Prochlorococcus marinus str. MIT 9313: one gene and its partner. Each later gene encodes a partner of the first gene's protein in a complex. Links are inferred from orthologs where the notes say so. Each region holds a gene or a part of one and is shown on either strand. Other genes may lie near its edges. The genes, in order: mrdA and rodA.

Region 1 (8,192 bases):
GATCATCAGGGTGAGTTTGTCCTGCACGGCCTAAGGCTTAGTAATGAACCATCCTCAAAAATACCTAAGCAAGGGTTTTTTATCGATCACGCCGATGCTGATTCAAGGGGGTTGACGCTCCCGGTTTGGGTCGCGGCTGCGGCCCGAGCTGCTACTGAAGCTTTGCTTGGCAGGCCTTTCAGTGCTTCTCAGTTGCTTGAATTGCCTGATCGCGACGAACCTTTGGCTGTTTCAGTCACCTCGGCAGCGGTTTTGGCTGGAGGTGAACAGGCTTTGGCAATCAGCCATTGCGATCCAGGTTCAGGTCTGGATCTCACAAGAGGTTTGGAGATTTGGGTGTGTGTTCAGTGGCAGGAGTTGGTTGATGATGAGTTGAATGTTCATTCAGAAGCCTGGCTGAATCTCTTGGCAGGCAAGGGTGTTGGCACGCTGGGGTCCGGTGGAGAGGCGTGTGTGTCTCGATTTGCACGCGAGCTTTTGAGTCGTAATTTGTACCCCCTGGTGCCTTCGGGTCGAGGGTTGCAGTTGGAAGTTGTGTTGCCTAGGGGTAGAGATTTGGCAGCACGTACCAGTAATGCAGCTTTTGGGGTTGTGGATGGCTTGGCCTTGATTGGTACCCAGGCGGATGTGCAGGTCAGCGCCTCTCCTGATCAGTTGCAGCAGACCATTGAGCAACTACGTCGGCAAAGTGCCGCTTCAGATTTTTGTGGAGCAATGACTTTGGTGATTGGTGAGAATGGTCTTGATCTAGCTCGACAGTTGGGGTTGGCTGCCCAGCCGCTCCTCAAGATTGGCAATTGGTTGGGGCCTGTCATCGTGGCCGCGGCAGAGGCTGGGGTGGAGCAATTGTTGTTGTTGGGGTATCACGGCAAGTTGGTGAAGTTGGCAGGGGGGATTTTTCATACTCATCACCATCTGGCAGATGGTCGTTTGGAGGTGCTTGCGGCCATGGCTGTGCGAGAAGGATTGCCGTTGGATCTGATCCGGCAACTTGGCCAGGCTGATTCCATGGAGGCAGCATTGAAGATGCTGGAAGCTCAAGACCCAGAGCTGGTACGCAAGCTTTGGTATCGGCTGGCGGTAACAGTGGAGCATCGCAGTGCTGCCTACCTTGCCCGTTATGGCTCATGGTCGATAGCTATTGGGGCAGCTCTTTTCGATCGTCAGCGACGGTTGCGCTGGGCTGGTCCCCAAGGGTCTCAACAGTTGGCTGTCTTGGGAGTGACCCCTGAGGATTCACCGATAAGCCTTTCTCTACCCTGAACGTTCTGTTGGTTGACTCCAGAGGAGCTTTTTCGCTGATATGTCCAATTCCCAGTCTGAAGGTAAGCGCCAGCCGGCAATCGTCATTCTCGATTTTGGCTCTCAGTATTCAGAGCTGATTGCCCGTCGGGTGCGAGAAACAGAGGTCTACTCATTGGTAATGAGCTATTGCACCTCAGCGGATGAGCTTCGCCAGCTTGCCCCGAAGGGCATCATTTTGAGTGGCGGACCTAGCTCTGTGTATGCCGAGAGAGCGCCGCTTTGTGATCCGAACATTTGGGATTTGGGTATTCCTGTGCTTGGTGTCTGTTACGGCATGCAGTTAATGGTGCAGCAGCTGGGTGGTCGGGTGGAGGCTGCTATTGGCAAGGCTGAATACGGTAAGGCTCCCTTGCAGGTCGAGGACCCTAGGGACCTTCTCACCAATGTTGAAAGTGGCTCCACGATGTGGATGAGCCATGGTGATGTGGTGAGGGATTTGCCTGAGGGGTTTGTGCGGCTTGCTCACACAGCCAATACTCCTGATGCGGCGGTTGCTGATCACAATCGTCAGTTTTATGGCGTTCAGTTTCACCCTGAGGTGGTGCACTCAAGCCATGGAATTGCTCTGATTCGAAACTTCGTTTACCACATTTGTGGTTGTGAGCCGAATTGGACGACCACTGCATTTATTGAAGAAGCGATTGCTCAGGTGCAGGCTCAGGTGGGTCAGAAAAGGGTCTTGCTTGCTTTGTCTGGAGGAGTTGATTCCTCAACCTTGGCTTTTCTATTAAAAAAGGCCATTGGAGATCAGCTCACGTGCATGTTTATTGATCAGGGTTTTATGCGTAAAGGTGAGCCTGAATTCTTGATGGATTTCTTTGATCAAAAGTTCCATATCAATGTTGAATACATTAATGCTCGTCAACGCTTTATTTCTAAGCTCAAGGGGATTATTGATCCTGAGGAAAAGCGCAAGATCATCGGCACGGAATTTATCAGGGTGTTTGAGGAGGAAAGCAATCGTCTCGGTCCCTTTGATTATCTTGCGCAGGGCACTCTTTATCCGGATGTGATCGAGAGTTCTGGTACCAACATCGACCCGAAAACCGGAGAGCGGGTGGCCGTGAAGATCAAGAGCCACCACAATGTGGGCGGTCTTCCCAAAGATTTGCAGTTCAAATTGGTGGAGCCACTTAGGCGATTGTTTAAGGATGAAGTGCGTAAGGTAGGCCGTGCTTTGGGGCTGCCTGAGGAGATTGTCCGCCGCCATCCTTTTCCTGGGCCAGGTCTGGCGATTCGTATCCTTGATGAAGTTAACGATGAAAAGCTCAATTGCTTACGCGATGCTGACTTAATCGTGCGAGAGGAAATCCGTGAGGCGGGTTTATATCACGAGATTTGGCAGGCTTTTGCCGTATTACTACCGGTTCGCTCTGTCGGGGTAATGGGGGATAAACGCACCTATGCCTGGCCGATTGTGCTGCGATGTGTCTCCAGTGAGGACGGCATGACAGCGGATTGGTCGCGTTTACCTCATGAACTTTTGGAGCGTATCTCCAATCGAATTGTCAATGAAGTGAGAGGTGTAAACAGGGTTGTGCTTGACATTACCAGTAAGCCTCCTGGAACGATTGAGTGGGAATAGTTTAAGTATTAAATTTTTCTCTTCACCCTAAATTGCGGCTTCACGTTTTATTGGAGGTGATGCAGAGTTGCACATTCTGGTATCAGTTTTAAGAACTCTACGATTTTAGTTGGATTGAGAATGTTATTTATCTTGGCCTTTGATAAGCTTGCACTTTTCTTGTCAATTGTTGTTTGAATCAGTTTGTTTCATGCTGCTAATGATCAACTTTGACTTTCGCTTATTTGGCAATCATTGCCGATGTGTTGATGGTGACAAACATTAGATGATCTTTCTAGCGTCGAATCTTGTTCGCCAACCCTCTCTGCTCTAACTCGGCTGCATGAGCTCAAGTCATCTTCGAGAATGCTCTGCATCACTCAATCTTGTTGATTCGCACCCTTGAAGTGAAAGTCGACTCTGTTGAGGTGATCAGGGACTGGTGAAGCTCAGAATGACTCGATAACCTGGGCCACTGGCCTAGAGACTTTTGACCGTCGCCCACCAGCAAGACATACAGCTAGATCGCCGTTTGCAACAGGACAGCATTCAGTTTGCGGGTAAGACCGTTTATATCAACCCTTTCCTGTACTGGCGAAGGTTTGACAGCAACACCGATCGTTGGTTAAGGGAGCCCGGTCAGTTGGGTGAAGACCAGATCAGCCTCAATCGTGGTCGCTTTTACCCTGAGCTTGATTGGGCCCTGTTGGATGAGAGCCAAAGGGATATCAAGGATGCTGCTGTTGAGATGTTCCTTAAAAGTTTGGAGCTGATCGGCACTTTTCACCCTGAACTTACAGCTGGCCAGTTGCTTGAGGTCGAGCGCAAGATGGCGGTCACCAAGAAGCAGTCTTTTGAGCGCTGGGTCGAGAAGTCGTTTCGCAGGCGTTTCAAACAAGAGTCTCGTGAGCGCAAGCGCTTTGCTCGTGAGCGTTTTTTGCGGTCTTGGAGGGAATGGTTCAGCTTGGAGACAACGCATCATGCTGTGGGACCAATGGTGGCGTTATTGGTTTTGGCAGGTTTTGGGGGCTGGTCGATGGGAATGTCTCAAACGTCTTGCCCAACACTTTTGATCCCTTCCGAGCAAACTGTTGTTAGGTAGACCTTTGAGGCTTGCATGGCCGACGATTCGTTCGACAGCCTTCGCCTTTCCCTGATGCAGGATGCTCTTCCTGTTGGCTTGGCGATGGTTGATCGGGTTCGTCGTGGTGGAGCGAGAAAAATGGTGGAAGCTTTTACGGGCTCAAGTGATCCCCTCCAGGAGCTCCGTGTTGAAGGAGAAGCTGCTGCTCGATCAGTACGTGATCGATTAGATCAGGTCAGCCCAGGGCTGGGGAATCCTGTGATGGCAGTGAATGTGGCCGTTGATGATGTCGTTGTGAATTCCCCAGACCCTCAGGATCAGCAGATTTTGCTGGAGGTGCTGGCCAGGATTGAGGGACGGCTTGATGCTCTTCAGCTTCACCTGCAGAAAGATGTTGGTGAAAAATCGCCAACATCAGGCGTGGAACAAAGCTGACGTTGATGAGCGGATCGCGGCCTTTGGGACGTGCCAATCAGCGGCACAGTGGTTTAGGCCAGCAGCCCAAGGTCTTGTTTGCGCTGGTGCTTTTGTTTAGTGGTGCCATGGTGGCGCGGTTGACCTGGTTACAGCTGTTGGAAGGGGCCCGATACCGAGAGTTGGCAGATGAAAATCGGATTCGCTTGGTACCCCGCTCACCGATTCGTGGTCGGCTGCTCGATCGTCAAGGCCGTGTACTTGCCTCAAGCAAGCTCAGCTACAACCTTTATTTGCAGCCTCGATTGGTGAGTGATGTTAATTGGCCTGGGCTTCGTGACAGTCTTTCTCAGTTGCTCAATCTTCCTAAGCAGGATTTAGATCAGCGCAGGCGACAGGGGGTTGGCATGGATGGCTATCGCATCACTTTGGCAACTGATTTGAAACCTGAGCAGGTGCTGCGTTTTCGAGAGCAGGCTCGCAGTTTTGAAGCGGCCCAGGTCGATGTGGATGTACTCCGTCACTACCCGCACGGCACTTTGGCCGCTCATGTTTTGGGTTATACCCAGCCAATTACTGAAAAGGAGTTTAAAACTCTCGCTGATCAGGGTTATGAGATTAGAGATCGCATTGGCCGAATTGGAGTAGAGGCAGCCTATGAACCTCATTTACGAGGGAAGTGGGGTGGTCAGATGCTTGAAGTCAACGCTATGGGAGAGGTGCAGCGCAGTCTTGGTGACAAGCCTTCACAGGCGGGTAAAGACCTCCTCCTCACACTGGACCTTGATTTGCAGTTGGCTGCTGAAAAGGCTCTTGAAGATAAGCCTGGCGGTGCAGTTGTAGCACTCGACCCTCGTAACGGTGCTATTCGCGCCATGGCTAGTCGCCCTGCCTTTGATCCCAATTTTTTCTCAAAACTGGTCACCACGCAGAAGGAGTACGACAAGCTTTTTGCTTCGTCGAGCAAGCCATTGCTCAGTCGGGCCATGAATGCCTATGACCCTGGGAGTACTTGGAAACCTGTGACAAGTATGGCGGGTATGGAGAGTGGCAAGTTTCTGCCTGATGTGCGTTTAAAGACGGCGGCATGCATCACTTATGGGGGGCATTGTTTCCCTGACCACAACGGTGTCGGATTTGGCACGATCGGTTATGAGGATGCGCTGCGCTTTTCCAGCAATACCTTCTTTTATCAGGTGGGTGTGGGTGTGGGTTCTAAGGCGCTTTATGAAGCCGCCATCAAGCTTGGTTTCGATGCCCGCACTGGGATTGAGATTGGCTATGAGGAGAGTAAGGGCTTGGTGGGCCATCAGGCCTGGGCGGCTAAAGGTCGGGGTTGGGCTGAAGCTGGAACGACTCCTTGGATTCCCGAGGACATGGCCAGCGCCTCGATTGGTCAATCTGTGGTTCAGATCACTCCTTTGCAACTTGCTCGCGCTTATGCAGTATTTGCCAATGGGGGGTTTTTGGTCACTCCTCATCTGGCAGATGGTGCGATCGACTGGACTTCATCACTGCGACGCATCAAGGTCGATATCAAGCCATCCACATTGGCGACGATTCGGCGTGGTTTGCGAAAGGTTGTGCAGGATGGGACTGGTTCAGGTCTCAATTTGCCGAACTTTCCGCAAGTGGCTGGCAAGACGGGCACTGCTGAGGACAGTACCGGTGGCTCTGATCACGCATGGTTTGCATGTTTTGCGCCATATCAGTCAGCAGAAATCGTCGTTGTTGCTTTTGCCCAGAACACTCCTGGTGGCGGTTCGGTCCATGCGTTGCCTATGGCACGGCAGGTGCTTCAGGCTTGGAATCGCACACGCTCTAGTTGAACGCACTGACTCTCAGAACACACTGATGTTTGGTCTCAGGCGGCCAGGTTGAGGGGTTGGCCGAGGATTGTTCTGTAGTAGCTCCGCAGTTGTTGCGTGGCACTGGCCCATCCCCAGCGTTCGGCTTCTTGACGGGCTGCTTTGCGCAGACCTTGACGCTCGAGATCGTTGCCGAGCAGTCGTCGGGTTGCATTGATCAGGCTGGTGGACCCTCCATCCACTCCATCCGGCTCGTAGAGACAGCCGTTGACTCCGTCGGTAATGATGTCTGGGATTCCGCCACGATTGGCTCCTACTACAGGACAACCTGCTGCCATTGCTTCCAGTAAAACGAGCCCAAGGGTTTCGGTGCTTGAGGGGAATAGAAAGGCATCCCCGCTTGCATATGCACTGGCTAGTTCTTCCCCTTCGAGATAGCCCACAAATGTTGTAGCAGTGCCTTCAAATGCTTTTTCCAGTTGCTGGCGGTGAGGTCCATCGCCTACTAGGGCCAATCGTGCCTCGGGTATGCGATCGAGAACAGGTTTGATGCGTTCGATTTGCTTTTCGGCGGAGAGCCGCCCTACGTAGAGAAGCAGGGCACCTTGATCGTCGTTTGTGTTCAAAAGGCGTAAGCGCATGGTTTCGTTGCGCAGTTCCGGTCGAAAGAGTTCGGTATCCACGCCGCGTTGCCACAGGGCGGTGTTTTGGATCCCTTTCTCGCTCAATTCAGCCACCATTGCTGTTGAGGTGCAGAGATTGAGTATTGCTTGATTGTGGGCTGCCTTGAGAAGTTCCCAGAGCAAGGGTTCCAGCATGCCCATGCCGTAATGCTCTAGGTATTTCGGGAGGTGGGTGTGGTAGCTAGCGATTAGAGGGATTCCGTTGGTTTTGGCGAGCCAAATTCCCCCAAGGCCTAGTACAGCTGGATTGACAACGTGTACGAGATCGGGTTCGAAGGTTTCTAGGGCTTCGGCAACGGCTGGTCTGGGCAGGGCAAGCTTCAGTTCCGGATAGAGCGGCAGTGGCATGGCTGGCACTCCTATCAATTCGGCTCCCATGTATTCGCTAGGACAGCCTTCCGGGCAGAACACCATCACTTCATCACCGGCTTCAACCAGGTGCTGCACCGTTTTGGTGAGTCTTGTCACGATTCCATCCACTTTTGGGAGGAAGGTCTCTGTGAAAAAGGCGATCTTCACTGGTTCAGCGGGTGGTGTGGGCAGGCTGTTTAGGAGGGGTTCTTGATGGCCTCCGCTTGGGTCGAAGTCCAGGCCGATACACATGGGATACGACTGCGGTCGCAGCGGTCTGCCCAGCGTTTTGCCACATCGACTACTTCAGCAAGTAGGCCATCGTCGAGGGTGGTTGGTTTGAGTCCAAGTTCGATGAAGCAGCGGTTATCCACAATCAGATCATTCTCCACTGCTTCGTTGCGTGGGTTTGGAAGATGGTTTAGTTCGGCGCCGGTTAGGGCAGCTACCTTCTTGGCAAGTTCACCTACTTGGTGGCTCTCGGTCATTTGGTTGAAAATCTTGACTCGTTCGCCTTTAGCCGGTGGGTTTTCAAGAGCCAGTTGTACGCACTTCACAGAATCGCAGATGTGGATGAAGGCACGGGTTTGACCTCCTGTTCCATGGACAGTGAGCGGATAACCGATTGCTGCCTGCATCAGGAAGCGGTTGAGAACTGTGCCGTAGTCACCGTCGTAATCAAAGCGGTTGGTTAGTCGTGGATCCCTAGCGGTTGCTTCAGTGTTGGTACCCCAGACGATGCCTTGGTGAAGGTCGGTGATCCTGATTTGGTCATTCTTGTTGTAGTAGAGGAAAAGCAGTTGATCGAGCGTCTTGGTCATGTGATAGACGCTTCCAGGGCTGGCTGGGTGAAGAATTTCTTCCTCGAAACGGCTGCCATCAGGCTGGGGCACTTCCACTTTGAGGTATCCCTCAGGAATGGTGGCTCCGCGGTGCGAGCCGTAGCCGTACACCCCCATCGTTCCCAGGTGCACGATGTGGAT
Region 2 (8,077 bases), 1.8 Mb from region 1 along the record:
GATCAAAGGGGAGAAGCACCGATGGATCCCCGCATGCGGGATGAACTCTTTTGGAACCGGAAAGTACGCGATGCAGTCGTTGCCCTCAGTAAGCAAAAAGGGCTCAATATCATCGGCTACGACCCAGGAGCACTCTCAATTGCTAAAGCGAGCGATCCACGTACCAACTGGTCAGTAGCCCGCCGCCTTTCCAAGCAAGGCGACTACATCCTAGAGATTCACTTCGATGCATACAGCCCGCATGGATATGGATCTGGACTGATCCCAGCCCTCAATCGCAACCTCAACCGAGTGGATGAAAGTCTTGCTCAGAGCTTCGGTCGATTTCCCAGATTCTTTCGGGGAGGCCTTGGTGGACCAAGACGAGGGATCAGCATCCTTGAGATCGGAATGCTGGAAGGGAGTCTGGAGGCAAATCTCCGCAACCCCAAAACCAGAGAAGCAACCATTCAAGCCATCGCCCTAAAAGTCACCGATGCTTTGATGCTGGGAGTACGTGGGAAGACGTCTTCTAATCCACCGCCTGGTGTGGTCGACAACGCTCCTCCAACGTCGCATCCTCAAACCAATTCTGAGGTCGAGTAAACAAATCAGTGAGCAAAGCCTCCCTTGAATCAGCTGGTGCGACATATCCATACTCCCAACGAGCCAGTGGTGGCAAAGACATCAAGATCGACTCAGTTCGACCATTGGTTTGCAATCCGAAAATCGTGCCCCGATCCCAGACCAGATTGAACTCCGCATATCGCCCACGGCGATACAACTGGAATTGACGTTCTCGATCGCCATAGGCCTGCTCCTGACGTTTCTCCACAATCGGCACATAAGCCGGCAAGAAAGCCTTCCCACAAGCCTTGGCCAGCTCAAACAACTGTTCCCAGCTCTTCGGATGAGGCCCTAACTCCCGTGAGACCTGTGCAGCGGGCCCCTCAGAGTTTTGACCTTTGTAAAGCACTCCAGATCCATCCTGATAGTCGTAAAAAATTCCACCCACTCCACGTGTCTCACCACGGTGCTTCAGATAGAAATATTCGTCACACCAAGGTTTAAAGACCTTATGGAGCTCAGGTCCAACCGTGTCACAAGCCTGCTTGTGAACGCGATGGAAATGGCGGGCATCTTCCAGGTAGGGATAAAACGGCGTGAGGTCAGCGCCACCACCAAACCACCAAACCGGCCCCGCCTCGAAATAGCGGTAATTCAGGTGGATCGTAGGTACATAGGGATTGCGCGGGTGTAGCACCATCGAAGTGCCGGTAGCAAACCAGGGATGCCCCTTTGCCTCAGGCCGCTGATTCAAAATCGACGGAGGCAACTCCTCGCCGTGCACCTCAGAGAAATTAACGCCGCCCTGCTCGAAAACTCGGCCCTCACGCATCACCTTGGATCGCCCACCACCCCCTTCAGGCCGCTCCCAACTGTCAGTTCTAAAAGATTGGCCACCATCCAGACTCTCCAGTTCATTACAGATCTCATCTTGCAAGCCGAGTACCAATTCACGTGCACGTTTGCGCGAGTGAGGAGGAGGAGGACCTTGGCCAAGATTCTCAGAAGCGCCCATAAGCTTGCCAATTAAAGTAGGAACAATGCAGACAACAGTAATAGAATTGCGTTGTATTTTGTGCCAAGACAGCTCTGTTTTTGTGTCTTTTCAGATATCGCCCTTGAGAACTGTCACGAGAGTCCACACATAGGATCCTCTCACCTGAAGGAAAGGCATGGCCACGGCCGAGCAGGCACACAATGCGCTTGATCAAGTCAAGGATTCAGGCAGCGGCCGCTCGGCTCTGGAAATGGGCTGGATTGACCAAGTCCGTGTCATTCCTCCTCGCGCCGTCATCCGCCTCACCTTGCCTGGATTTGCCCAAAGCCAAAGGGATCGATTGGCACAAGAAGCTCGACAAGCCTTACTAGAGCTCAACGGCATCAGTGAGGTGCAGATTGAAATTGGGGAGACTGCCAGCCAGGGGCCTATAGGCCAGGCTGGCCATGGACAATCTGCCGAGCCCCAGGCCATCCAAGGGGTTCAGCAGATTGTCGCCGTAAGCAGTGGTAAAGGGGGTGTTGGCAAAAGCACCGTGGCCGTCAATCTGGCCTGCGCACTAGCCCAGGAGGGCCTAAGCGTGGGACTGCTCGATGCCGATATCTATGGACCAAATACTCCAACCATGCTTGGAGTCGCTGATCGCACGCCTGAGGTGAGCGGCAACGGTGCTGAGCAATGCATCATCCCGATCGAAAGTCATGGGATAGCCATGGTGTCGATGGGTCTGCTAATCGAGGAGAACCAACCAGTGATCTGGCGCGGCCCGATGCTGAACGGGATTATCCGCCAATTCCTGTATCAGGCCTACTGGGGGGAGCGAGATGTTTTGGTGGTCGATCTACCTCCAGGCACTGGCGATGCACAGTTGTCACTAGCGCAGGCAGTTCCCATTGCGGGGGTGGTGATTGTCACCACCCCCCAGAAAGTTTCACTGCAGGATGCTCGCCGAGGACTGGCAATGTTCAAGCAAATGGGCATCAACGTGCTCGGCGTGGTCGAAAACATGACCGCCTTCGTACCTCCCGATCAACCAGAGCGTCGTTACGCCCTATTCGGCTCTGGAGGGGGAGAGCAGCTGGCGATGGAAAACAATGTCCCTCTGCTGGCACAAATCCCTATGGAAATGCCTGTGCAAGAGGGGGGTAATGAAGGTAGCCCCATCGTTCATAGCCGACCCGAATCAGTGAGTGCCAAAGCCTTCAAGCAATTAGCCAAACAAGTTCTGGATTGCGCCTCCAAGGCCAGCTGACCATGCTTTCAAGCCAGAGGCGGCGACGCAATGGTGGCAAGTCCTTCCGTTCTAAGGGGCATCTACGTAGATGGTGGAAAGAACTGGATCTAGTGCTCTGGGGGGTGCCAGTGGCCATGGTGATCCTTGCGGGCGTCCTGATCGCCAGCACTCAAAGACAGGCTGATTACGCCGACTGGTATCACCACTGGATCACCGCTGGATTGGGATGCTTGGTCGCTCTGTTGCTGGCCCGATTGCCAGTCCAGAGACTGCGGCCGCTATTAATTCCCCTCTACGCACTTACAGTTCTGAGCCTGGTAGCCGTTCGCCTAATCGGCACCTCCGCCCTAGGCGCTCAGCGGTGGATCAGCATCGCTGGGGTGAATGTTCAGCCATCTGAATTCGCCAAACTGGCAGCAATACTCCTTTTGGCAGCAGTACTCGACCGCCACCCGATAGAACGCCCCATCGACCTGATGAGGCCTTTGGCCGTGATTTCTGTGCCCTGGACACTGGTCTTCCTGCAACCGGATCTCGGCAGTTCACTCGTGTTCGGCGCCCTGCTAGTGACAATGCTCTATTGGGCTGACATGCCCTGGGAATGGGTCCTGTTGCTCCTATCACCTCTAGCCACAGCACTCCTTGCGGGGCTATGGCCTTGGACTCTCTGCGCATGGCTCCCTCTGATGGGTTTGCTGGCCTATCGCTCACTGCCATGGAAACGCCTGGCCGCTTCGCTCACTTTGGCGCTGCAAGGAATCGTGGCTGTTACCACCCCTTGGCTTTGGTTGCATGGCCTCAAGGACTATCAAAGAGAACGGCTAGTGCTGTTTCTCGATCCCACCAAAGACCCCCTAGGTGGTGGCTATCACCTCCTGCAAAGCACTGTGGGCATTGGCTCTGGCGGGCTATTTGGCACAGGGCTGCTGCAAGGTCAACTCACCAAGCTCCGTTTCATCCCCGAGCAGCACACCGATTTCATCTTCAGTGCCCTAGGGGAAGAAACTGGCTTCATCGGGACCATCCTTGTCGTAACAGGCTTCGCGCTACTCATGGGACGCCTACTACAAGTTGCCAGAGAAGCCCGCACTGACTTCGAATCACTGGTTGTCATAGGCGTCGCCACGATGGTGATGTTCCAAGTGGTCGTGAACATCTTTATGACCATTGGCCTTGGCCCTGTCACTGGCATCCCCTTACCATTTATGAGCTATGGCCGCTCAGCAATGGTGGTGAACTTCGTAGCACTTGGACTCTGCCTTTCGGTGGCACGCCGAGGTCACACAAGACTCAACAACTGGTGAGCGATTCCATCTCGCTCATCACGATCCAACAACGGCTTGCAGAAGGTGTCACTCCTGGCCGCGTCGATGAAGCCACCGTTCGACGCCTGTGGTGGGCAGCTCTGGACACCTTGCAAGACGACATCCTGCTGCCCATGGATCCTGAAAAGGGGCTTTGGCTGGCAGCACCCCTACCTGCGCTCTATGAGCCAAGACTGCTCGAACGCTTAAAAGGATGGGTCTGGGCACCAGACGAGCTCGAAACACTCCATTCTCCTCAAGGCGGCCTCTTGCCTCCCAGTCGCGTCAGGTCATCAATCAATGAGAGAAGCAATTCAGCTGTCGGGGGCTATCAACGGTTACCACTGCGCCAAAACGATGGTCATGAGCCCCTTCTGCTGATCATTACCCCGGATGTTCAAATTGCCCTGGCCCTGCATGGCAAACCCGCAGAGCGCCATCTGTTAATGCGCAGTGATCCAGAAACCCTCAGTGATCTCTTGAAGATGCTGGACCTGAGACTAAACAGCGAAGACCCTGGCCATGCCATTGAGCTTCGTCAGGCTTTGGCAAACCTAGGACCTTTACAAAGTAATCCTGAACTAGAAAAAATCTTCTGGCCTCGACTTGCGGAACGGTTGGCCGGCATGGCCCCAAGTCTCACAATGCAACCGATTCCTGAAAGATCACACCCGGCCAAGTCCAGAGGAGAAACCAATCAAGAAACGAGTGCTGAACTCATTCTGCTGGAGGCACTCACTCATGAGGTGCGAACCCCACTAGCGACCATCCGAACCCTGATCCACTCCCTGCTGCGGCGAAGTGACCTTCCTGGTGTCGTAGTCAACCGTCTCAAACAGATCGATGCTGAGTGCACTGAGCAAATTGATCGATTCGGCCTCATTTTTCATGCCGCAGAACTTCAGCGGCAGCCGCCAGAAGCGTCCATGCTCGCCCATACCGACCTCGGCGCCATGCTGATAATGCTTCATCCAGCCTGGCGTCAGCAGCTCGAACGCCGCGGGGTAGGACTCCAGATCGATATCACCCCTGATTTGCCAGAAGTTCTTAGTGATCCAAGACGTCTTGAACCGATGCTGGGTGGATTAATTGATCGCACGAGCCGCGGCCTGCCAGCAGGTGGCAGCCTATCGCTCACGCTTCGCCCTGCGGGCCCCCGCCTAAAGCTTCAAATCCTCAGCCAAATACCAAATCATGAAGATCAAGGAGCCAGCAGTAGGGATCAAAAGGCTGCTCTAGGCCCAGTGCTGAGCTGGGACCCCAAAACCGGCAGCCTGCAACTCAGCCAAGCAGCAACCCAACGAATGCTGGCTAGCTTGGGTGGGTGGCTAACACAGCGTCGGGACAAAGGGCTCACAGTATTTTTTCCCATCGCTGAGGAAAAACTTTGAACTCCAAAACAAGCCACAATGTTGACGGGTGTGAAGCTTGCTGCCAAGCAGTGCCATAGGGCACAAAACGCAGTGCTACTTTTCACCAGTAACGGTATGCCGATTCTCGAGGTTACTCATGACAGCAACGGCGTTAACAGGTCAGTATCCCAAGTATCTAGGGAGCACCGGGGGCCTTCTAAATTCCGCTGAAACCGAAGAGAAGTACGCCATCACTTGGAGCAGCTCAACAGCTCAGGTATTCGAACTACCCACTGGCGGCGCAGCTGAAATGAATGAGGGCGAGAACCTCATGTATTTCGCTCGCAAAGAACAATGCCTCGCGTTAGGCACTCAACTGCGTACCTTCAAACCCAAGATTGAAGACTACAAAATTTATCGCGTCTTCCCAGGTGGTGACACCGAATTCCTGCATCCAAAAGACGGCGTATTCCCCGAGAAAGTCAATGAAGGGAGAGTCACAGTGAACCTCAACAATCGCCGGATCGGAGAAAACGCCAATCCAGCGAAATTAAAATTCAGCGGGCGCAACACCTACGACGCCTGAGTCCCTTTCGCCTGAAGGGTACGGGGATCTTCAACCACTCGGCACCAGCTGCGAAGATTCCCTCATGCTCAGCTCTGATCGTGACCATTTCTTTGAGATGGCTGCTAGTGGTGCCAATTTCATTCCTTTGGCCCGCAGTTGGCCAGCGGATCTGGAGACTCCTCTAACAACTTGGTTAAAAGTTGGGGCAGATCATCCCCCTGGGGTCTTACTCGAATCGGTCGAAGGGGGTGAAACTCTTGGGCGCTGGAGTGTGGTGGCCTGCAATCCACTTTGGACAGCCACCTGCCGAGGGAAACACCTCACACGTCGTTGGCGAGAAGGACGAACCGATGAAGCCATCGGCAACCCTTTTGAAGGCCTCAGGCAATGGCTTGCTCCTTATCGCACCGCAACCCTGCCAGGCCTACCCCCCCTTGGCCAGCTCTATGGAATGTGGGGTTTTGAACTGATCAAGTGGGTTGAACCCACAGTGCCCGTTCACTTAAGGGACAACAACGATCCGCCTGATGGCATCTGGATGCTGATGGACAGCATCTTGATCATTGATCAAGTTAAACGCCTCATCACTGCCGTGGCATACGCAGACCTGAGTGTCGAGCAAACGGCTAACGAAGCTTGGGACAAGGCACAAGCACGCATTCAAGACCTAGAAAAGTGCATGGCGGAACCACTTGCGCCGATTCAGCCACTGCAATGGCAACCAAAAAGTCAATCTCCACCTTCCACCATCAGTAACTACAGCCAACAAGGCTTTGAGGAGGCAGTTCAAACCGCCAAGCAACACATCGCCGCAGGTGATGTGTTCCAGCTTGTAATCAGTCAACGGCTGGAGACCAGAGTTCCTCAACAGCCACTTGAGCTCTACAGAAGTCTGCGGATGGTGAATCCTTCTCCATATATGGCTTTCTTTGACTTCGGCGACTGGCAGCTGATTGGCTCAAGCCCGGAGGTCATGGTCAAGGCGGAGCCTGTCGCCGATGGCATTAAGGCCAGCCTTCGGCCTATTGCCGGCACGCGTCAGCGTGGCGGCAACGAACTTGAGGACCACAATCTTGAAGCAGAGTTGATGGCAGATCCCAAGGAACGTGCCGAGCATGTGATGTTGGTTGATCTTGGCCGCAATGACCTTGGACGCGTTTGCAGGCCGGGCAGTGTGATGGTGAAAGAGCTGATGGTGATCGAGAAATATTCCCACGTCATGCACATCGTCAGTGCAGTGGAAGGTGTGCTTGCCAAAGGCAAGGATGTTTGGGATCTACTCATGGCCTCATTCCCAGCAGGCACGGTCAGTGGCGCCCCAAAAATCAGAGCCATGCAGCTCATTCATGAGCTCGAACCCGACTCAAGAGGACCTTATTCAGGTGTGTATGGGTCCATCGATCTCAACGGTGCTCTGAATACAGCTATAACCATTCGCACAATGATTGTGCGGCCCCATCCTGAAGGCGGCTGGCAAGTCAAGGTTCAAGCAGGCGCTGGTGTGGTGGCCGATTCCATCCCCACCAAGGAATACGAAGAGACCCTCAACAAGGCAAGGGGAATGCTCACAGCCCTGGCCTGCCTCGAGTCCCACAAGTCATGAGTACCCGGCTGCTACTTAAGGGGTTCGAAGTGGAGCTGTTCACAGGACGCTTCAGCGGTGAGCACGTCGGCGTAGCTACTGCCGTAGCAAGCGATCTTGCTGATTTCGTCACAGAACCAGACCACCGAAATCTGGAATACATCACTGAGCCAAATCAACACTACGGCCCATTGAGGGAAGCCCTGCTGGCTCCTAGGCGAAGACTACGCCAATGGTTGGTTCCACGGCAGCTCACATTGATTCCTGGTAGCACCCTCAGCCTGGGCGACAGTCATCACTTTGAACGATCTGATCCGCTCAACCCCTATCACGATTTGATTGAGGCCAACTACGGCACCAGGGTGGTCACCACCAGTGTTCACATCAACCTAGGGCTTGAAGATCTACCGCTGCTGTTTGCTGCGCTGCGCTTGGTGCGTTGTGAAGCAGCCCTCTTTCTTGCCCTGAGTGCAAGCTCCCCCTTCCTAGATGGC

The links.
Region 2: the proteins of mrdA (region 1) and rodA are in contact, whole or in part, in a crystal structure (PDB 6PL5), measured with the Thermus thermophilus proteins. The link is inferred for Prochlorococcus marinus str. MIT 9313 from one-to-one orthologs. Residues at the interface, in WP_223903432.1 of Thermus thermophilus: Arg4, Ile5, His6, Leu8, Ala9, Phe12, Ala15, Leu16, Leu19, Gly20, Arg22, Ala23, Trp24, Leu26, Gln27, Val28, Tyr31, Tyr34, Leu36, Leu43, Thr45, Asp47, Lys156, Gln157, Gly158, Ser160, Val184, Leu201, Glu202; in WP_223903423.1 of Thermus thermophilus: Phe161, Val165, Phe168, Val169, Leu172, Pro198, Tyr199, Glu202, Tyr211, Arg212, Asp213, Gln220, Val221, Gln223, Ser224, Ile226, Ala227, Ile228, Gly229, Ser230, Gly266, Phe267, Val270, Leu274, Tyr277, Gly278, Leu281, Phe285, Leu289, Arg297.

What each region holds. Positions count from the first base shown.
Region 1 is NC_005071.1:43,524-51,715, forward strand. Bases 3,882-6,794 are described here. They hold mrdA (penicillin-binding protein 2), read left to right. Parts: upstream 3,882-4,393; coding sequence 4,394-6,196; downstream 6,197-6,794. Other genes in these bases: AKG35_RS00245 (hypothetical protein), read left to right, coding at 3,882-3,971; AKG35_RS00250 (hypothetical protein), read left to right, coding at 3,987-4,388; AKG35_RS00260 (glycosyltransferase family 4 protein), read right to left, coding at 6,232-6,794. In the rest of the region: AKG35_RS00230 (pyridoxal-phosphate-dependent aminotransferase family protein), read right to left, coding at 1-27; cobalt-precorrin-5B (C(1))-methyltransferase CbiD, read left to right, coding at 112-1,263; guaA (glutamine-hydrolyzing GMP synthase), read left to right, coding at 1,304-2,890; more of AKG35_RS00245, read left to right, coding at 3,360-3,881; more of AKG35_RS00260, read right to left, coding at 6,795-7,377; AKG35_RS00265 (NAD-dependent epimerase/dehydratase family protein), read right to left, coding at 7,407-8,192. UniProt on the Escherichia coli protein: Catalyzes cross-linking of the peptidoglycan cell wall. Responsible for the determination of the rod shape of the cell. Is probably required for lateral peptidoglycan synthesis and maintenance of the correct diameter during lateral and centripetal growth.
Region 2 is NC_005071.1:1,804,589-1,812,665, forward strand. The notes cover bases 2,142-4,939. They hold rodA (rod shape-determining protein RodA), read left to right. Parts: upstream 2,142-2,797; coding sequence 2,798-4,081; downstream 4,082-4,939. Other genes in these bases: AKG35_RS09135 (Mrp/NBP35 family ATP-binding protein), read left to right, coding at 2,142-2,795; AKG35_RS09145 (HAMP domain-containing histidine kinase), read left to right, coding at 4,078-4,939. In the rest of the region: AKG35_RS09125 (N-acetylmuramoyl-L-alanine amidase), read left to right, coding at 1-585; hemF (oxygen-dependent coproporphyrinogen oxidase), read right to left, coding at 512-1,561; more of AKG35_RS09135, read left to right, coding at 1,719-2,141; more of AKG35_RS09145, read left to right, coding at 4,940-5,472; AKG35_RS09150 (photosystem I reaction center subunit II PsaD), read left to right, coding at 5,591-6,019; AKG35_RS09155 (anthranilate synthase component I), read left to right, coding at 6,084-7,604; gshA (glutamate--cysteine ligase), read left to right, coding at 7,601-8,077. UniProt on the Escherichia coli protein: Peptidoglycan polymerase that is essential for cell wall elongation. Also required for the maintenance of the rod cell shape. Functions probably in conjunction with the penicillin-binding protein 2 (mrdA).